DNA from 3 places in the Halomonas sp. BC2 genome. Region 2 is predicted to be linked to each of the others. Evidence: predicted binding sites of a transcription regulator. Region 2 holds the regulator's gene; each other region holds the start of a gene.
What was found. Region 2 encodes FNR, which switches genes on or off when oxygen is low (the NO sensors DNR and NnrR bind a similar motif). Its sites were predicted from a motif close to TTGATNTANATCAA; they were not measured.

Region 1 (7,482 bases), on a different contig from region 2:
GCGCCACCTCGTGAAGCTGGCCGTCTCGACATACCCAGTGGCGAGTGGCAACGGCCATCACCGCAGAGTGATGTGTTGCCATGACTAACGTTCGCCCTTCTGCCGACCAGGCCAGCAGTGCGTCGATCACGCTCTTTTCCGTCGCCGAATCAAGGCTCGCCGTGGGCTCATCCAACAACACCAGCGGTGCCTGGCTGAGAAATACCCGAGCCAGGGTCAAACGCTGCGCCTGACCTCCCGACAAGCCGACCCCGCGCTCCCCAACCACCGTCTCCAGGCCATGGGGCAAGGCAGCCAACAATTCACCCAGACCTGCGTTTTCCAGGGCCTCCTGCATCGCAGCCGGTGTCGCATCAGGCGCCGCCAGGCGCAGATTATCGGCCAACGAGCCATGAATGATGCAGGGTGATTGATCCAGCCACGCCACTTGCTCGCCCTGGCGGACTCGGCAAGCGCCACGCAGAGGCGCCATGAAACCGGCCATCAGCGCTAGCAAGGAAGACTTGCCACTACCTGACTCTCCGGTAATGACCACTACATCCGCCTGACGTATCGTGGCCGAGACGCCCGTCAAGACAGCAGAGTGCTGACCATAGCCCACCTCGGCATCCACCAACTCAATCAATGCATCTGGTTCGACGGGGGTGTCAAACCGGGTCGGCACCACGTCGGGCTCATTGAGGATGGTCACGATACTCTCTGCCGCCCCCAGCGCGGCAGCACGGTCGTGATAATGCTGCGAGAGGGTGCGCAAGGGCTGGAAGAACTCCGGAGCCAGTAGCAACACCGCCAGACCACTGAACAGGGTCAGCGAGGGGGAAGGACCGTAATCGATATAGCCCAACAGACCAAACCCCACGTACATGGCGACGACGGCGATGGCCACCGAGGCAAAAAACTCCAATACCGCAGACGAGAGAAATGCCAGCCTAAGCGTGCGCATGCTCAGACGGCGATACTGGTCGGTGGCATACCAGACGTCCTGCTGGGCAGCACGCGTATGACCAAATAGCTGCAACGTCGTCATACCGCGTACGCGGTCGACGAAATGCGCCGAGAGCCTGGCAACGGAAGCAAACTGCTCCTTGTTGAGACGCTCTGCCCCCATGCCGACCAGCGCCATGAACAGCGGAATCAATGGCGCAGAGAGCAACAAGAAGATGGCCACCAGATAATCGAGCCACCCCACCACCGCGGCAATCAGCAGTGGCAGCAATAGCACGATGCGCATTTGGGGTAGAAAGCGCGCAAAATAGCCATCGAGGGCTTCGATGTGCTCAACCGACTGGGTCGCCAAGGCTCCGCTCTGCTGCCGCGTCATCCAGACCGGGCCTAGCGCGGCAACCTTGTTCAAGACCTGCTCCCGAGCGTACTGACGGATGCGCAAGCTGGCAGTTGCACTCAACGACTCTTGCAGGGCAAGAAACAGTGAGCGCAACGCCACGGCCACCACCAGGCCGAGCAGCACGGGTACCAGCGTGACAGGTGAGCGGCCATGCACGACCAGTTGCTCAATCGACCACGCCAACCCGACCACCAGCAGGATCGTCTGAGCACCAGACAGCACGCCGAAGCACGCTGCCAGCGCTAGCCGAGCACGCTCACGACGAGCCAGCGTGCTCAGCCAACGGCGCGGCGTCAACGAATTCGACTGGGCCGCAGGAGAGGCCATGAATCAGTGATACCCTTCGCCAACGCGCACCTTGCCGCGGAAGACCCAGTAGGTCCAGGCGGTGTAGGTCAGGATGATCGGAATGACGAACAGCACACCGATCAGCAGGAACAGCTGAGACTCAGGGGCGGAGGCGGCATCCCACAGCGTGTAGTTCGGTGGCACGATGATGGGCCACTTGCTGACGATCAGCCCCAGGTAAGTGAACACGTAGATGCCGATGGTGGCCACGAAGGGAATGCCCTCGTTACGACGCTTCACGGAGCGATACACCATGAAGGCCGACAGCAGCGCCAGTGCCGGGAATATCCAGATCAGCTGCAAATGACCGAACCAGCGCTCCCAAACCACCGGATTCACGAACGGTGTCCAGATGCTAATGATACCGAAGACGCCCAGCACCAGCGCCAACAGCAGCGGCGTCACCTTGTAAGCCCACTCCTGAATATGCCCCTCGGATTTCAAGATCAGCCAGGTGGCTCCCAGCAACGCATAACCTGCCATCAGGCCGAAGCCGGTCAGTACCGAGAAAGGCGTAAGCCAATCGAAAGCGCCACCTGCAAAGGCAAAGTTTTCGACATGAAACCCCTGAATGTAAGCACCGACCACCGCCCCTTGAGCGAAAGCGGCCACGCCGGAGCCCCAGCAGAAGGCGCGGTTCCACCAGCGACGATTGCGCCGGGATTTGAAGCGGAACTCGAAGGCCACCCCCCGGAAAATAAGCCCCGCCAGCATCAAGAACACGCCAATATAGAGTGCGGGCAGGAAGACCGAATAGACCAGCGGGAAAGCCCCGAGCAAACCGGCACCCGCCAGCACCAGCCACGTCTCGTTGCCGTCCCAGACCGGCGCCACGGAGTTCATCATCACATCCCGGGCGTCTTCGTCCGGGGCGAAGGGATACAGAATCCCAAGCCCCAGATCGAAACCGTCCATCAACACGTACATCATCAACCCGAACCCGATGATGCCTGCCCAGATTATCGTCAGATCAAACATTTCCATGTCTCAGTTCCTCACCGGGTCGACATCGTCATCAAAGGGAGTTTCCGTGGCCGATAGCGGGCGCATGGGGCGTCTGAAGTTGTCACCTGCCGTTTCACGCTCTTCCTTGGGCAGCATGCCGTTACGCACCACGCGGGTCAGGTAGTAGATACCGGCATAGAACACCACCGCATACACCAGCACGTAGCCCACCAGCGTAAACAGCGCCATGGGGCCGGTCAGCGAAGGCGTAACGCCTTCTGCGTGGGTCATCATGCCGTATACCAGCCATGGGGCTCGTCCAGATTCGGTGACTACCCAGCCAGCCAACACGGCGACGAACGGCATGGGGATCATGTACACCAGCGTCTTGAGGAACCCGGTATGCTGATGGAACTTGCCTTTACGACGCAGGAACAGTCCTGCCAAGGCGGTGGCAATCATCAATAGTCCAATCCCCACCATCACGCGGAACGCCCAGAAGACGATCCAGACCGGTGGCTGCTCTTCAGGAGCAAATTCGTTCAGCCCCTGAATAACCCCATCCGTAGAGTGGGTCAGGATGAGGCTGGCAAGATTGGGAATGCCGATTTCAAAGCGATTGGTTTGTGCTTCCTGATCCGGGATGGCGAACAGCAGCAGCGGAACGTTGCCAGAGGTCTCCCAATGCCCTTCCATGGCCGCCACTTTGGCCGGCTGGTGCTCCAGAGTATTCAAACCATGGAAGTCCCCCACGACCGCCTGGGCTGGCGCCAAAAACAGCAGCAACCAAAGGCACATGGAAAGCGCTCGACGGTTGGCTTCCGGGTCGCGACCACGCAGCAGGAACCAGGCACTCACACCGGCCACCACGAAGCCACCGGTCAGAAAGGATGCCATAGCCATATGCGCAAAGCGGTAAGGAAAGGAGGGATTGAATATCGCTTCGGTCCAGGAAACCACGTGGAACCGATAGTCGATGAGCTCTACCCCTGCCGGCGTATGCATCCAGCTGTTGGCAGAAAGAATCCAGAACGACGAAATGAAAGTACCGGTCGCCACCATGATGGCAGCAAACAAGTGCACCCCTTGTGGCACCTTGCCTCGGCCAAAGAGCAGGACACCGAGGAATGCCGCTTCAAGGAAGAAAGCGGTAACGACCTCGTAGCTGAGCACCGGTCCGAGGAAGTTGGACGCTGCCTGGGAGAAGTTGCTCCAGTTGGTGCCAAACTGGAAGGACATGACGATCCCGGAGACTACGCCCATGCCGAAAACCACGGCAAACACCTTGGTCCAGAACAGTGCCAGGCGGTCCCAGGCGGGGTTGTTGGTCTTGAAAAACAGCCCATGAAGCAGCGCTATGTAAGACGCCAGCCCGATGGTAAAGACCGGAAAGATCGCATGAAACGATACAACGAAAGCGAACTGTATTCGCGATAGTACAAGGGGGTCGAGTTCCATCACACGCTCCTAAGACCTGGATCAATATCCCATCAATGGGTTACACAAGCTTAGTTGAGCCTTAATGGCACTGCATTTTAGTTATAAGCACTAAGCTTATTCTTTAGCTGTGTTGCATTTTAACGCTTCGACACCTGTTATACAGCGCAAGTTTGCCCAAAAAGCTGTGTCGCATTGACGCATGCCATTCAGGCAAACTGCTCATTTTCAATTAAAAAAAGTCATGTCATCACCACCAGACTGACCATGTAGCCGGTGTAGACGACAAACAGGGAAAACAGCACGCCCCCCTCCAGACGGTTGATTCGCCGCGGACGCCCGCGCCATGAGAATGCAAACAGCACCATCAGCAGCGTCATGAAAGTCATCACGCTCCAGTCACGCACCAGCACCTCACGACCCGCCTCGATTGGCGCGATCACACCCGCCAACCCGACGACGGCCAGACTATTGAACAGATTGGAACCGACCACGTTGCCCAGCACCATATCGTGCTCTTTGCGCTTCAAGGCACTAATGGAAGAGGCCAGTTCAGGAAGCGACGTGCCCACGGCCACCACCGTCAAACCGATGATCAGGTCACTGACACCAAAGCCCACGGCAATTTCTACCGCGCCCCATACCAACAAACGCGAGCTGGCTACCAATAGCACCAGCCCCACCAGCGTCCACATCAGCGCCTTGCCACGAGAAAGCGGCTTGCTGTCCAGGCTCTCCGTCACTTCATCGGTCAGTGCATCCGCCTGATCACGCCGAGAACGAATGATACTGACCGTAATGAATATCCCCAGCGCGGCCAGCAGCAACACTGCCTCACCGCGGGAAATCCAGCCATCCATCAGCATGTAGCCAGTCAGCAGCATGACCGCTACCAGCAGCGGCATCTCCTTGCGAATGACGCTGGAGTGCACCGCCAGCGGCGCTATAAGCGCCACAAAACCCAGCACCAGCCCTATGTTGGCAATATTGGATCCGTAAGCATTGCCTAGCGCCAGCCCGGGATTACCCTGCATGGCCGCCAGTACGGAGACCATCATTTCAGGGGCCGACGTTCCGAATCCGATCACCAGCATACCGATCAGCAGCGGCGACAACCCCAACCACCGCGAGGTAGCAGCAGCGCCATCGATAAATTTTTCAGCACTCCAGATCAGCAGGACGAGCCCTACCACCACTGCTACAAAGGCAAGCAACATTTCGGTTCCTTAATGTCATCGTATCAGGCACTATCGCGGCTGCATCCTTGTCGAACCGGGAGGCGGGGTCAAGCACCGAGTTCAAGAGAAGCGTGGTGACCCTGATTTGACACTCACGTCTCGGCTCTATATTGATTTAAAATGCGCCAACTATCGAGAGTTTGCTATTGCCTGATGTCTCTTTCATGAAACGACCCACCCTTTCCATGCATACGCCCGCCGTGGACTGCATGCCCCCCGAGGCACGCGTCCAGCGCAGGCGGCTGCGCGCCTGCCATGAGTGCGACTGGGTCTCGGCCCTGCCCCCTTTGGGCTCAGGTGAGAAGGCCTCCTGCCCACGATGCTCCCATGTGCTGGTCAAGCGCCACCGCTACCCCGCGCAACGTAGCATGGCACTGGCCATTGCCTCACTGGTGGCCCTTATCGTGGCCGTTTCGTTTCCCTTCGTCAGCTTCAGCGTAGGCGGTATCGGCAACCGCATCGAGCTGACCCAAACGGCCACGGCGCTGATCAATTTTCACCAACCCATCGTAGCCATTGCGGTGATCATGACCATCGTGGTACTGCCGGCGGTCTACCTGACGGGGGTCATCTGGCTGCAGTTCGGGCTACTGCGCGCCCGCCCACTGCCATTGAGCCGAGATATCGCTCGCTCGCTGGCCCACCTGACGCCCTGGATGATGGCCGATGTGTTCATCATCGGCGCGCTGGTCAGTCTGATCAAAGTGGCCGGCATGGCACAGATCGAGCTGGGCATCTCCTTTTGGGCCTTCTGTGTGTTCGCCATCCTGCTGCTGATGACCACACAATCTATCGATGCAGATTGGATGTGGTTTTCACTGGAGGGCGAGCCACTGGCCCCGGAAGGCACCTTGACGGGCGCTACGGCGGCCAGCCAACAGGTGACCGGCTGCCCCACCTGCGGGCTAGTCAACCGTTTCGACAAGGATCACCGCCGCTGCATTCGCTGCCATGAGAAGCTGCACACTCGCCTCCCGCATAGCCTGCAGCGCACCTGGGCGCTGCTCTTTGCTGCGGCGATCATGTATATTCCTGCCAATGTTTATCCCATCATGACCACCACTAGCCTGGGCCATACGGCACCTTCGACCATCATTGGCGGTGTCGTGCAGCTCCTGCAAATGGGCTCATGGCCCGTGGCTGCGGTGATCTTCATTGCCAGTGTCATCGTGCCTGTCGGCAAACTGGTCGCGCTGGTATGGTTATGCCTGATGATCAATCGCAGCGACGAGCTCAATGCCAACAGCCGCACGCGGCTTTACCGCATCACCGAGTTCATTGGCCGCTGGTCCATGGTGGATGTATTCGTGGTAGCGATTCTCGTTGCCCTGATCCGTGCCGGTTCGCTGATGTCGATCACCCCCGGCCCCGCAGCACTCGCTTTTGGCGCCGTGGTCGTGCTGACCATGCTGGCCGCCATGACGTTCGACTCTCGCTTGATTTGGGACTCGCACACTCCACGCCCTGCCCGCCGCACGACGGCCACCAAGGACGCTATTGATGGCTAATGATGTCACCCCCAACACCCCCGATACTGACAACGAACTCCACCGGGCCAAAGCCTCTCGGCAGACACGCCTGTCGCCTATCTGGATCGTGCCCCTCGTGGCCGTCGTTATCGGCCTGTGGCTGGTGTATGACAACTACACCAGCCGTGGCACCTTGATCACGCTGACCATGAGCAACGCCGAAGGCATCGAGGCAGGCAGCACATTGATACGCAGCCGCAACGTCGAGATTGGTCGCGTACAAAGCGTGCGCCTGTCGGATGACCTCTCACAAGCCGTGATGACCGCCCGAATCCAGCCTGAAGCAGAAGCCATGCTCAGAGAAGACAGCCGCTTCTGGGTCGTCAAGCCGCGCATCGGCCGCGAGGGCATCAGCGGGTTGGGAACCGTTTTGTCGGGTGCCTATCTTCAGTTGGAACCCGGCCAGTCGGACGAACCGAGAAGAGAGTTCGCCGTCAGCGACGTGCCACCCGTGGCCACGGCAGGACAGGCCGGACTTCAAATCAGTCTGGTCAGCCAACTGGGCAATTCCCTGCGCGTCGGCGACCCGGTTTCCTATCAGGGCTACACGGTTGGTCGCGTCGAAGACACCCGCTTCGAGGCGGATTCGCGCACCATGTATCACCAGGTTTTCATCGAAGAACCTTATTCCCAATTGGTG
Region 2 (7,482 bases):
CGTATTGACGCCGCGCCGGGTGTTGACCAGCCATGCCTGGAGCGACACGCTGACCATGAAAGGCGAACACATGCCTCATCGTCAGGAGCGAGACGATGCACCTGCTTCGTCAGTTGACTCGGGAACTCGGATCGAAGTGCTGGCGGGGTTCATCGGTAACCGGCCCGTGGTGGGGTGGCAGTTGGATGCCCTGCTGGCGCCGCTTGGCCGGATGTTCAAGGCCACGCTGGGGTTTGGGCTGCCCAATGCTCAGGTCGACCTGGCCAGGCTACATGCTCGTCAGCTACGCCGTTTGCATCCCCAGGCGGAGGTCGGCCCGAGCATCAACGAAGCGTTGTCGTGCTGGTCTCTGCCGCTGGCCTGGCCCTCGGTACAAAGCGAGGCCACGGCGGCGGCGCTGCTCTATCAGCGCTTGCAGAGTGAACGCCTTTTCACGGTGTGAGCCGACGCGCTGGCCAGAGGCCGACGATGGGTTTGTATTGGGTCGCGCCTGCGAGTCTTGTAGAATAGCCGCTGCTCCTTCACCCATCGGCAGTACAACGACCATGTTATCACCTGATTTTTTCGACCCCTCCTCGGCGACGCGTGCCACCAATGCGGCGTCTGAACAGCAGCCTGAACTTCAGGATGCCAAACAGAAGCGCGAATTCAACAAGTTGCAGAAGCGTCTTCGTCGTGAAGTGGGCAACGCCATCATCGATTACAACATGATTGATGAGGGGGATCGGGTCATGGTATGCCTGTCGGGCGGCAAGGACAGCTACACCATGCTGGAAATCCTGCGCAATCTGCAGCGCAATGCGCCGGTCAACTTTTCCCTGGTGGCGGTCAACCTCGACCAGAAGCAGCCGGGCTTTCCCGAGCACGTGCTGCCCCGTTACCTGGATCAGCTGGGTGTGGAGTACCACATTCTGGAGCGGGATACCTATTCGGTGGTGAAGGAGAAAACCCCGGAAGGCAAGACCACCTGCGCGCTCTGCTCGCGACTGCGTCGCGGGTCACTTTACGGGTTTGCCGAGGAGATCGGCGCCAACAAGATTGCCCTGGGCCACCACCGGGAAGATATCCTCGAGACGCTGTTTCTCAACATGTTCTTTGGCGGAACCCTGAAGGCCATGCCGCCCAAGCTGCTGTCCGACGACGGCAAGAACATCGTGATCCGCCCCTTGGCCTACTGCAAGGAAGCGGACATTGCCGAATTCTCACGGCTGATGGAGTTTCCGATCATTCCCTGCAACCTGTGCGGGTCGCAGCCCAACATGCAGCGTCAGATCGTCAAGGACATGCTGGCCGAATGGGACAAGAAGCACCCGGGGCGGCTGGAGAGCATGTTCAAGGCCGTCACCAATGTGGCGCCTTCCCAATTGGCCGACCGGGCGCTGTTCGACTTCGTCGGGCTGGAAGCCAAACAGGCGGCGCTGATGGAAGGGCGGATTCAGGCGTTCAACGTGAGCTGATTGCCTGCTCCTCCTCTTCGGCCAGGGTGATGAGCCGCTGCAGGTCGAGAATATTGACCTCTCGGCCCGAGACGGCCACCACGTTCTGTTGCTGAAAGCGGCTCAGGATACGGCTGACGGTTTCGACGGCCAGCCCCAGGTAGTTCCCCATGTCGGCGCGAGACATGGAGAGCCGGAAGCTGTAGGGCGAGTAGCCGCGTCGCCGGAAGCGATCAGAGAGGGTAATCAGGAAGCTGGCCAGCCGCTGGTCGGCGGTTTTGCGCGATAGCAGGCGCATCATGCGCCGATCATCACGCAGCTCCTTGCTCATGCTGCGGTAAAGCTGGCTGCGCAGCTCCGGCAGCTCTTGCGATAGGGTGTCCAGGCGGTCGAAAGGAATCTCGCACACTGCGGTGGTTTCCAGGGCGATCACGCTGCCGGGATACTGCTCTCCATCGATACCATCCAACCCCACCAGCTCGCTGGGCAGATAGAAGTTGGTCAACTGATCGTTGCCGTTGCCTTCGCTGGTCACCTGTTTCAGGCTGCCGGAACGTACCGCATAGACGCTGGTGAACGCATCGCCCTGGCGAAACAGCGGTTCGCCCTTCTTGAGCGGTGCGCGGCGGCGGATGATGGCGTCGAACTGGCTCATATCCTCCAGCTCCAGGGCGAGCGGTAGGCACAGCGAGCTGAGGCTGCAGGTCTGGCAGTGCGCCCCTTGCAGCAGTGAACGCCGTTGGCTGGCAGGATATGGCATGTTGTTCTCCCTTTTCATTAGCCATCATAGGGTCAGGGGGTGAATGTCTCAAGGTGCCGTTTATACGATCTTCGAGTAGCGTTGCGATGACTGGCTTTGCAAGCGCGCATCGAACGCCATGGCCAGGTGGCGAATTAGCAGCCGCCCGGTCGGTGTTGCCCGCAGGCGGTTCCCTTCGCGCTGCAGCAGGCCATCCCGCTCGGCGGGCTGCAGGCGCTCCAGCGCGCTGGCGAAGTAGGCGGGCGCGTCGATGTGCCAACGTTGGCCAACGCTGGCCAGGTCAATTTCCATATCGCACATCAGGCGCTCGATGACGTCTCTCCGCATTAGGTCGTCCTTATTTAAACGTACTCCTTTGACGGTTGCCAGCCGACCTTCATCCAATGCCGCTTCATACGCGGCCAGCTGGGTGGGGTTCTGGGCATACAGATCATCGATACGGGAAATGGCCGAAACGCCCAAGCCAATCAGGTCGCACTGGGCGTGGCTGGAGTAGCCCTGGAAGTTACGCTGCAGAGTGCCTTGGCGCTGGGCCTGGGCGAGGCTGTCGTCCGGGCGGGCAAAGTGGTCCATGCCGATATGCACATAGCCTGCCTGAGTGAGCATCTCGATGGTGGTGCGCAGGATCGCCAGCTTCTCGTCGGCGCTGGGCAGGTCTGTCTCGCTGATGCGCCGCTGGGGGGCAAAGCGGCTGGGCATGTGGGCGTAATTGAACACCGACAAGCGGGCCGGGTTGAGGTCGATGACCTGGCCAAGCGTGTCGGCAAAGCTCTGCTCGGTCTGAAACGGTAGCCCGTAAATCAGATCCAGATTGAGGGAGCGAAAGCCCAGCCGATGTGCTTCGTCCATCAGGGTTTCGGTCATGACCTTGGGCTGCACGCGGTTGATGGCCGCCTGTACCCTAGGGTTCAGGTCCTGGACGCCCAGGCTGAGGCGATTGAAACCCAGCGACTGCAGGTGGCGCAGGGTAAAGACATCTGCTTCACGGGGGTCGATCTCGATGGCGTAATCGCGGTCAGGAGCGTTGGAGAGCCCAAACCTCGCGTCCAACCTGTCTACCAGGTCGCTCATTTGCGCCAGGGTCAGGAACGTTGGGGTGCCACCGCCCCAGTGCAGCTGCTGCACGGGCCGCCGAGTATCCAGATGGCGCGAGGTCAGCACCATTTCACGATCGAGGCGCGATAGGTAGGGTTCGGCCAGCTGGGTGTTCTTGGTGGCGATCTTGTTGCAGGCGCAGTAAAAGCAGATCTTGCGGCAAAAGGGCACGTGCACGTACAGGGAGAGCGGCCGTTGGCTGGCATTGCTGCGCGCCAGGGCTTCAGTGACGTCGTCGGCACCGATGTCTGCGTCAAAGGAGAGTGCCGTAGGGTAGGACGTATAGCGTGGGCCGCTGGTGTCGTAACGGCGCAGCAGGGCCTCGTCCCAGGCAGGGGTCTCGGCCGCTGCGAGGTGAGGAGGTACGGTGGCAGCAGAGGCAAGGGGCATGAAGAGACGCTCCGTGGTAACAGGGCAAAGTAGCCAGGTGGTGGGCCACCGGCCGACATATGCCTGCATGCTAAGGCATCGAAGCGGGCAAAGCGTTGAGCTATATCAAGCTATGGGTGGAGGGCCGTCGGCAGCAGCGACCACAGTTGCCACAGGGCAAAGCCGATGATGGTCAAGGCGGCCACGGTACGCGTGGCGGGGTGGCGAATGAGCTGGCCCATCTGGCGAGCCGCCAGGCCGGTGGCCAGCAGGGCTGGCAGGGTGCCCAGTCCGAAGGCACCCATCAGCAACGCGCCCTGCTGCGGGTCGGCCGTGGCCAGACTCCAGGCCAGCATGGAGTACACCAGCCCACAGGGTAGCCAGCCCCAGATTGCACCCAGGGCAAAAGCCTGGGGCAGATGCACGACAGGCATCAACCGTCGGCCCAGGGGTTCGAGATAGCGCCACAGGTAGCGTCCGGCGGCCTCGACCCGGAGCAGACCTTTCCACCAGTTGGCGATGTACAGCGCCATCAGAATCAGCATGACCGCCGCCACCACCTGCAGGCTCACTCCGGCGGCCGGGGAGAGCGAGACCAGTGTGCCCAGCGCAGCCACTAGCGCTCCGGCCACCATGTAGCTGAGAATACGCCCCAGGTTGTAGCTCATCAGCAGCCCGCCCAGGCGAGCAGGGTGGCGCATGCTGGGCGGCACGGCGAAGGTGAGGGCGCTCATGATGCCACCGCACATGCCGATGCAGTGCGCTCCGCCCATGAGGCCAAATACCCAGGCCGCCAGCAGCGGCGGCAGGTCCAGCCCGGTCGGGTTCATGGCGGGGGCTCTTGGTCGCGAGGCGGCTTGGCCCTGTTTTTTCGCTCGGCGCGCTGTTCGGGGGTCAGGTCGTTTTCGTCGTCATCGAACAGGATGCGGTGGGCAGGGCCTTCCAGGTCTTCGAACTGGTCGTGCTTCACCGCCCAGAAGAAGGCCCAGACCGCGAGGCCGAGCAGGATCAGCGATAGCGGAATCAACAGGTACAGAATGCTCATGCAGTCACCGGTTTGGTGGGGGCGATGCTGGGGGTTGGAGCACTGCGCCAACGCGATAGACGCAAGGCGTTGCCCACCACCACCAGCGAGCTCAGCGACATGCCGATGGCGGCCAGCCAGGGCGGAATGAGCCCCATGGCGGCCAGCGGCAAGGCCGAGAAGTTGTAGCACACCGACCAGATCATGTTTTGCCGCATGATGCGGCGGGTGGCCTGGGCAATATCCACGGCATCGTGGATGCGCATCAGGCGTGGGCTCATCAGTACCGCATCGGCGCGGGTACGCGCCAGGTCGGTGGCACTGTTCATGGCAATCGCGACATCGGCCCCCGCCAGCACGGGCACATCGTTGATGCCATCGCCAATCATTACCACCCGTTCGCCCTGGGCCTGCAGCTCGCGCAGCCGGTTCAGCTTGTCCTCGGGGGACTGGCCCGCGTGCCAGGTCTCGATATTGAGCTGATCGGCCAGGCTTTCCACGGCTTCCCGGGTATCCCCGGAGAGCAGCTCCACCGCCAGACCGCGTGCTTGCAGGGCCGCCACGGTTTGCGCGGCGTCTTCCCGAATGCCGTCATGCAGCTTGAACCAGGCGCGCGGCTGGTGATCTTCGCTCAGCAGCAGCCACTGCCCGCTGCCCGGCACCGCGATGCTTTGCTGGCTGGCGAAGTCGGGCTTGCCCAACCGCCAGACGGCTCCATCGAGGGTGCCCTCCAGGCCGCTACCGGTATGGCTCTTCACATGGCGTGCCTGAAGCGTGGCATCGCGGAAGGGGCGGAAGGCGCGGGCGATAGGATGCTCGGAGTGGGCCTCCAGCGCGGCGGCAATGGCGCGTAGATGCTCGCTATCGTGATGCCCCAGCGGTTGGGTCTGGGTGAGCTGCATTTCACCGCGGGTCAGCGTGCCGGTCTTGTCGAAGATGACGCGGGTAACGTTGGACAGCGACTCGATGGCATCGGCGCGGGTAATCAGCACGCCCCGCTGGCGCAGCTGGCCGTGGCCGGCGGTCAGCGCCGTGGGCGTGGCCAGAGCCAGTGCACAGGGGCAGGTGACCACCAGTACCGATATCATGATCCAGAGCACTCTCGACGGGTCGATGATCCACCAGGTGATGGTGACACAGGCCGTCACCAGCAGTAGCCGAAGGACGAACAGGTGGGCCATGCGGGCGGCCATTTGCGCCAGGCGGGGGCGGCTGGCAAAGGCGCGATCGGTCAGGTCGACGATGCCTGCTACCCGAGCCGTATTGCCAGGGTGGGTGACGCGCATGGTCAGCGGGTTTTCCATGTTCTGGCTGCCGCCCACCACGCTATCGCCGATGCGCCGGGTCACCGGCAAGTACTCGCCGGTCAGCATGGATTCGTCGAGGCTGGATTCGCCCTCTTCGATCACGCCATCGGCAGGGACGCCGTGGCCTGGCTTGATCAATACGCGGTCGCCAATCGCCAGTTCGCTGGCAGGCAGAATACGCTCACTGCCATCCGCCTCCAGACGAATGGCCGAGACCGGCAGTACGCCGCTCAGCGCATTGCCGCTGTGGCCGCTACGGCGCCGCGCGCGGCCCTCCACGTAGCGGCCAAACAGCAGAAAGAAGGTGAACATGGCCACGGAGTCGAAATACACCTCGCCGACATCGAACAGTACCGCGTAGCTGCTGGCCAGGTAAGCGCCGCCAATGGCCAGCGAGACCGGCACGTCCATGCCCAGCACGCCGCTTTTCAGGTCGCGCAGGGCATTGCGGAAAAAGGGCTGTGCCGAAAACAGCACCACTGGCGTTGCCAGCGCAAACGAAAGCCAGTGGAACAGGGCATAGAAGTCGGCGCTCAGCTCCCCCGGGTCCGACACATAGATCGGTATCGAGAACATCATCACCTGCATCATGCCCACGGCGGCTACGATCAGACGGCGTACGTTCATGCGCTCTTCGTGCTGCAGGCGCGCCTGGGCCTGGTCGGGCTCGTAGGGTTGGGCGCTGTAGCCAATGCTGGCCAGCTCGGCAAACAGCTGGGAGAGCTTGATACGTGTCGGGTCCCAGCACACGCGCAGGCGGTGGTGAGACAGGTTGACCGCGCTGGAGGTGACGCCCTCCAGGGCGTTCAGACGGTGTTCGATGAGCCAGGCGCAGGCGGCGCAGGTAATCCCCTCTACGGCCAGGGTTGCCCGCAGGTGGCCTTCATCCCCTTCCGGGTGGGTGAACTGGGCCTGCAGCGCGGGGTCGTCGAACACCGACCAGGTGTCTGATTTGCTGGCCTGACGCTCGTCGGGGCGCTCCGGTAGCTCGGTGCGGTAGCGGTAGTAGCTCTCCAGGCCGCCTTCCACAATGGCGTGGGCGACCGCTTCGCAGCCGGGGCAGCAAAGCGGCTGGGGCGCTTCGTCAATGATGATCTTCCATGGTGCCCCATCAGGCACCGCGCTGCCGCAGTGGTAACAGCTGGCTAGAGATGCATTACTCATTCGCTCTGCGTGCGGCCTCCGGGTAGAAGGGCGACACTCTCTTCATTGGGGAAGCGCGCCTCACCGATCAGCCGCCAGTCGGCTTCGGTTTGCTGGGGCTGCAGCTGAATGTACCAGCGGTAGCGCAGGTTGTCGGGGCCCTGGGTGATGTAGCGGCCTTCGCGCACGTGCTGCAGCACGAACTCCTGATCACGGTCATCCTGGGTCGGGAAGATCAGCGTCAGGTAGAGGGTCTCCGGGCGGTCGTCGCCGGTCAGGTCCAGCACGATATCGCTGGTGAGCGGATCGATGCGCAGCTCGGCGGAAAGCCCCAGCTCGTTGGCACGC
Region 3 (7,482 bases), on a different contig from region 2:
GAAGCACCACTACTTTTCCCTGACTCATTCTCTTTTCCACCCAGCACGTTGGCGTATGAATTAACGATACTGCCTGTTCTATCACTTAACCCGCGCACTGCGCCAGCGCCCGTTCAAGCGAGGCGTGCTGGCGCTGGGTAAAAAGCCGCTACTGCTCGGCGTAGACACCGCTTTCTAGCTCTAAATGCGCAGCCCAGGAAACGATATCAGACATGCCTAACGTGGCGGCACCTATATGGGGGCTCATATCCGGCAGCTCGTGGGCGATGCCTTTGTGGCAATCGATACAGGTCGACTCACCCGAAGCAAGGTTGGTGGAGTGGGCACGGGCGGCACGCGTGCTTTGCTGGGTAAAATCCATCGAGTCGAATTCGTGGCAGTTGCGGCACTCAAGCGAGTCATTGGCCTGGAGCCGCGCCCATTCACGCTCGGCAAGCTCGCGGCGCTTTGCCTCGAACTGCTCTTCGGTGCGTATCGTGCCAAATACCCAGCCCCACACCTCTTTAGAAGCCTCCATTTTACGCGCTACTTTGTGCGTCCAGCCATGAGGAACGTGGCAATCCGAGCACGTCGCCCGCACCCCAGAGCGATTGGTGTAGTGAATGGTGGTTTTGAGCTCCTGCATCGGGTTGCGCTCCATTTCATGGCAGGAGGTGCAAAACTGCTCGGTGTTGGTTACTTCCATGGCCGTGTTAAAACCGCCCCAGAAGATAATGCCGGCGATAAAACCGCCTAGGGTTAAAAACCCTAGGCTGTAGTGAACACTCGGGCGGCTTAAAATACGCCAGTAGCGGGTGAAAAAGCGTTTCATTGCCCACCCTCCTGGCGCTCACGTAGCGCCTCGGTCATTACCTCTTCCACGGACTGAAAGCGATTGGGAACCAGCGGTTCGGCATCGGTTTTAGGCACGTGGCACTGGGTGCAGAAGTAACGGTCCGGCGATACGGCGGCCAACACCTGCTTATGGCGATCCATAAAGTGGGTAATGCTCACCATCGGCGCGCCCGCGCTGACGGCCTGTTCACGGCTATGGCAGTTTAAGCACTGGTTAACGCGCATATCGACTTGATAATCGCGAATTGAGTGCGGAATCACCGGCGGTTGCTCTGGGTAATTGCGCACTTCACGGCCGCTATCACGCGGCTCGCCGGCGATAGGCGCTGCGGGCTGGGTCTGGCTAATGGTGCCACCAGGGCGCAAGCCATCCGGAGCCGAGGCATCGCGTGTTTCATCTGCACTGACCGTGCTTCCCAGCAAAGCCATGAATAAACAGAGAGGAAAAAGCCATTTCATGATTGTTCTCCTTAGTCTGTTTACGCCAGATTGACGAGATCAAGGCGCACCGCGCACTTCTTGAAATCGGTCTGTTTGGAAATGGGATCAGTTGCATCCAGCGTGACCTTATTGATCAAGTAGGAGGCATCAAAAAAGGGCACGTACACCAAGCCGCGGGGCGGTTTAACCCGCCCTCGGGTTTCTACCCGCAGGTTCACATCGCCACGCCGGCTGGCCACTTTAACCTCGCTTCCCCGCCGGAACCCTTCGGCTCGGGCATCTTCTGGGTGCATATACAACAGCGCGGCAGGCACTGCCCGGTGCAGTTCCGGCACGCGGCGGGTCATGGAGCCGGTGTGCCAATGCTCCAACACGCGCCCGGTGCAGAGCCAATAAGGGAAGTCGGCGTCAGGGGCCTCGGGGGGTGGCTCGTCCGGTACGGCGAAAATTAACGCGCGATTGTCGGGCTTACCGTAGAACTGCCAGCCGCTACCGGGCTCTACATAGGGATCAAGCCCTTCTCGATAGCGCCATAGGGTTTCCTTGCCATCCACCACCGGCCAGCGCTTGCCCCGGCTGGCGTGGTACGCATCAAAGTTATCCAAATCCTTGCCTTTGCCGCGGCCAAAGCGGGCGTACTCTTCAAACAACCCTTTTTGGATATAGAAGCCGAAATCGTCTGCCTCGGCGTTGGCGTAGCCCTCTTCCATGTCGGAGGTGGGGAACTGATCAACCTGGCCATTGGCGAACAGTAAATCAAACAGGGTTTTGTCGCGCATCTCTGGGGCGGCTGCCAACAACTCCTCGGGCCATACGTCTGCCACGCGGATGCGCTGGGAGAGCGCCACGGTCTGCCATAAATCCGAGCGCGCCTCGCCGGGGGCATTGACCAACTGATGGAAAAACTGAGTGCGCCGCTCGGAGTTACCAAAGGCGCCCTCCTTTTCTACCCAGGACGCCGCAGGCAAAATCAGATCCGCCGACTGTGCTGAAACGGTGGGGTAGATGTCGGAGACCACCACAAAGGCTTCGGGGTTGCGCCAACCAGGCAAAATCTCCTGCATAACGTTGGGCCCGGCCTGCATATTGTTGGTCACCTGGGTCCAGTAGACCTTAATGTCACCGTCCTTGAGGCGGCGACTTTGGGCTACCGCATCAAAGCCCACCCACGAAGGGATAGTGCCCTCAGGGAGTTTCCAGATCTCCTCCGCATCACGGCGATGCTCGGGGTTGGTGACCACGCGGTCGGCAGGCAGGCGGTGGGCGAAGGTACCCACTTCCCGCGCCGTGCCGCAGGCAGAAGGCTGCCCGGTGAGCGAGAAAGGACTGTTACCCGGCTCGGAAATTTTGCCGGTCAGCAGGTGGAGGTTATAAATCAGGTTATTAACCCACACCCCGCGGGTATGCTGATTAACCCCCATGGTCCAGAAGGTCATCACCTTTTTATCGGGGTCGGCATACAGTTCTGCCAGCGCCTCAAGATGGTTTTCAGAGACGCCGGATTCCCGCGCTGCCCGCTCTAAGGTGTAGGGCGCGACATAGTCCGCGAACGCTTCAAAGCTCATGTCCGTCCAGCTGTTGGCATCATCGGCGTTCTCCGCTGCCTGTTGCAGCGGGTGCTCGTCGCGCAGGCCGTAGCCGATGTCATCAGCACCCCGGGCAAAGTTGACATGCTTATCAACAAATGACTGGTTTACCCGGCCGGTCTGAATAATATGGTTGGCGATGTAGTTAAGGATCACGATATCCGCATGAGGCGACATGACCATGGGTATATCGGCCAACTCAAAGCTGCGATGCTCGAAGGTCGACAGCACGGCGACCTTTGTGTCTGGGAAGGAAAGCCGCCGGTCGGTCACGCGGGTCCAGAGCACCGGGTGCATCTCAGCCATGTTAGAGCCCCACAGCACAAAGGCATCTGCATGTTCAATATCGTCGTACACGCCCATGGGCTCATCCGAGCCGAAGGTGCGCATAAAGCCGAATACCGCCGAGGCCATACAGTGGCGGGCGTTGGGGTCGATATTGTTTGAGCGCAGCCCCGCTTTAAATAGCTTACTGGCCGCGTAGCCTTCCCAGATGGTCCACTGACCGGAACCAAACAGCGCAATGCTCTCCGGGCCATGTTCACGAATGGCGCTGGTAAATTTTTCTGCCATGAGGTCGAGCGCCTCATCCCATGAGACCGGCTCAAAGTCACCATCTTTAGCATATTGACCGTTGCGCTTACGCAGTAGCGGCTGGGTTAAGCGATCCTCCCCATAGAGAATTTTGGAAAGAAAATAGCCTTTAACACAGTTAAGCCCCCGGTTCACTTCGGACTGGTTATCACCGTGAGTCGCCACGATTTGGCCGTTATAGGTGCCAACCATGACGCTACAGCCGACACCGCAAAAACGGCAAGGTGCTTTATCCCACTGCAAGCGGTTCAGATCAGCATGGGTAATTAGATTGCTGGCGCCGGCGGGAATCGACATCCCCGCCGTAGCAGCGGCCACCGCTGCGGCGTTCGCCTTTACAAACTCTCGGCGTGTTAGTTTCATTGCTCCCCCTCCTGTACGTGCGGCTCATCCGCTGACAGAGCATCAACGACTTCGTGATAAACAAAGGCGGCGTCAATGACCCCAGGCTGCTCGCGTACGTGATCCATTAAAGCCAATAGTTGTTGTTCGTCAGTATGTTCGGCGACGACCACGAGCTTTCCGGCCGCGTCTTCGCCCCTTACTTCCCCAACGGTATTTTGGGTAATCCACGCCGTCGTCTGTGTCAGCGCGTCGGGCCGCACATGAACGATAAAGCTAATAATGTGCAGCAGTTGATCAGACATAAGCGGTATCTTTTTCTTTTGTTAATAGTGAAATCGCCTGATTAGGGCAGGCGGAGTAGCAAGCACCACAGCCGGTGCAGCTTTCTAAGTGGATCTCAGGTTGCGGTGGCCGACCACCGGGGCGCAGCGGAAAGCGAATTACGTTCCACTCGCAGGCGTCCTGGCAGCTTTGGCAATGGATACTCGCCAGTGCCAAGCAGTGCGGCTGAACTTCAGCTTGCCAAGCAAAGGCTTCGCTAACGCTACCGCCGCGCTCTATCGCCTGTGGCGCGCATACCGTTGCGCAGTCACCGCACAGTGAGCAGCCCGCTTGGGCAAAGCTAAGCTCGGGATAGCCACCGCCACCGCGGCTCAAAATGCCTTCCGGGCACGCATCAATACAGGCGTTGCAGCCGGTGCACAGGTCGAGAAAGGAAGCTCTGCTCCAGGGCGGCCGACGCACATCATCACGCCCTGACAAGCGGCGAAAAAGATTGCGCCGATTATTATTGTTATCCGTGCGCGTCATGAGCATTCCTGCGTTAAAAGAATGTTAACCACTTTATTTAGCAGCGGTTAACACCTTTAAAGTGATCAGATAGAAGCTTGTGACACTGCTATAGCGGCGGGCCAGGGGGGCCTGCAAACATTTGATACATCCACACCAAAAAGCCATAGCCCCCCACCACCGCTACGGCCAAAATGGGAAAGAGCAACACGACAATAAACAGAAAAAGCCCTCGTTCTTGACGCTTGAGGGGCGCTTCCTCTTCTATTATTGGATGAGATTTTTTTGACATAGATAACTCCACAGGGGAAGAACACACCGCTGTAGATGTGTATTAAAATAGTTATATTTAGAGCGTAGCAACTAAGCCTGATTTGTCACTTGATCTAGATCAATTTTTCCAAGTTCGCCACTAAGTTCCTAATATAAAGTTTTCTTGCAATATCCATGCCAGGATTTCTGACACGGACAGAACCATGAAAAAACGCTTCATTGCCCCTCTCACTGAACCTGAACAACAGACGCTGACCTCTGCTTATCAAGATGGTGAGAAGCGCGCCTTACGTCGTCGTGCTCATGCCATCCTGTTAAGCCATCAAGGCCATACCATCAATCAAATCAGCGAGATACTGCAGGTTCGTCGCGATGCCGTATCACGATGGCTCAAGCAATGGGAAGCGTCGGGCCTTGATGGTCTAATCGATAAGCCGCGCAGTGGTCGAACGCCTGCCTTGGATGACAATGACCATCAGCGACTGCAGGAGCTGGTCGCAGAACAGCCCCATCAGCTCCGCTCCTTGCACGCCCGCTTTCAGGAGGAGGAGACGGGGAAAAAGGTCAGCATGGTGACGCTCCGCAGGGCGCTTAAAAAAAATAGGCTCAGCTTCAAGCGTATTCGGCATTCATTGAAGGCACGCCGTGACGAAACTGATTTTCGCAACACTCAGGGCCTCCTCAAGGCGCTTCACCAGCGGGAAGACCAGGGCGAACATGAGCTCTATTACTTTGATGAATCAGGCTTTTCACAATCATCGTCGGTGCCATACGCATGGAGCCCCATTGGTAAACCCTGCGAAGTGCCCGCCTACTCACATAGCCGAAGGCTGAACGTATTGGGATTTCTCAGCCGAGCAGAGAAGCTGATCTATCACACCGCCATCGAGTCCGTGACCACCGATACGGTCATCGACGCGTTTGACCATTTTGTAGCCCAGAAAGACCCCGACACCTTCGCCGTGGTGGTGCTCGACAATGCCAGCATGCATCGTTCCAAGGCCTTCAGGCGGAAAATACTCGAGTGGATGTCGCATCGTGTTCATCTGGTCTACTTATCGGCTTACTCGCCGGAGCTGAATCTGGTTGAGATTCTGTGGCGGCAGATGAAGTATGCATGGCTGCCGCTGAGTGCGTATCTTTCGTTTGATAACCTCTGTGATGAGGTACACCGGCTACTCGATGGCTATGGCACTGAATGCGCGATTAATTTTGAATAGGCATTTATATTGTTTGGTACTAACTTAATACCCACGAAGGCCTTCCTTATGCAGATTCACCCCTCATGACGCTTCCGCTTTATGTTGGCTTGCCCATGTGGGCCAATCAGGATTGGCAGGGTGGCCTCTACCCACGCCAGGCCAAAACCGACCTGCTGAGCGACTACGCAGCAGTGTTTTCCAGCGTCGAGGGCAATACGACGTTTTACAGCGGTGCACCCAAATCCGACACCATCGCTGCTTGGGCCCGCCAAGCCCCAGCGCACTTTCGCTTCTGCTTCAAACTGCCGGCGAGCGTGACACATGACCAGCGCCTCGGCAGTTTAGCGTCTGCCTGGGAGTTTATAGAGGCACTGACGCCACTCCATGACCGGCTTGGTCCAACCATGGTCCAACTACCGCGTGATTTCGGCCCCTCAGAGTTACCTAAACTCGAAGCATTGCTCGCCCACTGGCCAGCGCATCTGCCCTGCGCCGTGGAGGTTCGCCACCCTGTTTTTTTCCACAAGGGTGACGCGGAGAGAGCCTTGAACCGCCTGTTGATAACTTATTCGGTCAACCGAGTCATGCTGGATGTGCGCCCGCTCTTCTCTACGCCACACGAGGGGCACACTGGACTGGCCCACGCCCAGCAGGAGAAGCCGAAACTCCCGCTACACGTGCTTTCCACTGGTCAGCAGCCCATCATTCGCTTCATTGGACATATTGACAAAGCGATCAACACACGCTACTTCACGCCCTGGATAGAACAGCTCACCCTGTGGATAAAACAGGGGAAAACCCCTTTTTTATTTGTGCATACCGCAGACAACCGTGAGTCTCCCCAGATGGCTCGCCACCTCTATCGCCTGGTGCAGGCCAAGGCCGCTTTGGCGGACCTGGCACCTTTCGCCGATGAAAAGCAGAGCCAGCTGTTTTAAGCCGCCTTTTTAGGCTGGCTCACTGGCAAGCCTACCCTTGATCGGATAAATTGCGCGTTCTTTCGGAAAAGCACGCTGGCAATCTCTTTTTTCCGAACATCGGCGCAATCTGCCGATATCGACCCATTACAATTGAACTGAAACAGGTGATTTATGGCAAAACTTGCGCATGCACAGTGGTCATCTCGTATGGGCTTTGTGCTGGCCGCGGCGGGCTCCGCCGTTGGCCTGGGCAATATCTGGCGCTTCTCGTACATGGTGGGCGACAGCGGTGGCGCCGCTTTCGTTCTGGTCTATTTGGCCTGTGTGGCACTGGTCGGCCTGCCCATTCTGGTCGCCGAGTGGATGATTGGCCGTCGCGGTCAGAAGAACCCCATCAATACCATGGCCGAACTGGCCGCCAATCATGGCCGCTCGAAAGCGTGGGCACTGGTCGGCGTCAGCGGCGTCCTGGCTGCCTTTCTGATTCTCTCGTTCTAC

Region 1: a site for FNR is predicted at 4,108-4,121, ahead of B7L71_RS11805 (cytochrome ubiquinol oxidase subunit I). Genes of this name have one in related genera too.
Region 3: a site for FNR is predicted at 4,971-4,984, ahead of napE (periplasmic nitrate reductase, NapE protein). Genes of this name have one in related genera too.

The regions. Positions count from the first base shown of each region.
Region 1 is NZ_LFGT01000017.1:39,168-46,649, reverse strand. It holds gene cydD (thiol reductant ABC exporter subunit CydD) at 1-1,672, opposite strand, end outside; gene cydB (cytochrome d ubiquinol oxidase subunit II) at 1,676-2,677, opposite strand; gene B7L71_RS11805 (cytochrome ubiquinol oxidase subunit I) at 2,681-4,096, opposite strand; gene B7L71_RS11800 (calcium/sodium antiporter) at 4,318-5,292, opposite strand; gene B7L71_RS11795 (paraquat-inducible protein A) at 5,478-6,821, shown strand; gene pqiB (intermembrane transport protein PqiB) at 6,814-7,482, shown strand, end outside.
Region 2 is NZ_LFGT01000005.1:239,247-246,728, reverse strand. It holds gene B7L71_RS04660 (DNA polymerase III subunit epsilon) at 1-442, shown strand, start outside; gene ttcA (tRNA 2-thiocytidine(32) synthetase TtcA) at 546-1,457, shown strand; gene fnr (fumarate/nitrate reduction transcriptional regulator Fnr) at 1,444-2,196, opposite strand; gene hemN (oxygen-independent coproporphyrinogen III oxidase) at 2,257-3,681, opposite strand; gene B7L71_RS04640 (sulfite exporter TauE/SafE family protein) at 3,792-4,490, opposite strand; gene ccoS (cbb3-type cytochrome oxidase assembly protein CcoS) at 4,487-4,705, opposite strand; gene B7L71_RS04630 (heavy metal translocating P-type ATPase) at 4,702-7,155, opposite strand; gene B7L71_RS04625 (FixH family protein) at 7,152-7,482, opposite strand, start outside.
Region 3 is NZ_LFGT01000022.1:53,572-61,053, reverse strand. It holds gene aroQ (type II 3-dehydroquinate dehydratase) at 1-28, opposite strand, end outside; gene B7L71_RS13460 (NapC/NirT family cytochrome c) at 149-811, opposite strand; gene B7L71_RS13455 (nitrate reductase cytochrome c-type subunit) at 808-1,293, opposite strand; gene napA (nitrate reductase catalytic subunit NapA) at 1,314-3,818, opposite strand; gene B7L71_RS13445 (chaperone NapD) at 3,815-4,102, opposite strand; gene B7L71_RS13440 (ferredoxin-type protein NapF) at 4,095-4,610, opposite strand; gene napE (periplasmic nitrate reductase, NapE protein) at 4,699-4,881, opposite strand; gene B7L71_RS13430 (IS630 family transposase) at 5,066-6,082, shown strand; gene B7L71_RS13425 (DUF72 domain-containing protein) at 6,148-7,002, shown strand; gene B7L71_RS13420 (sodium-dependent transporter) at 7,156-7,482, shown strand, end outside.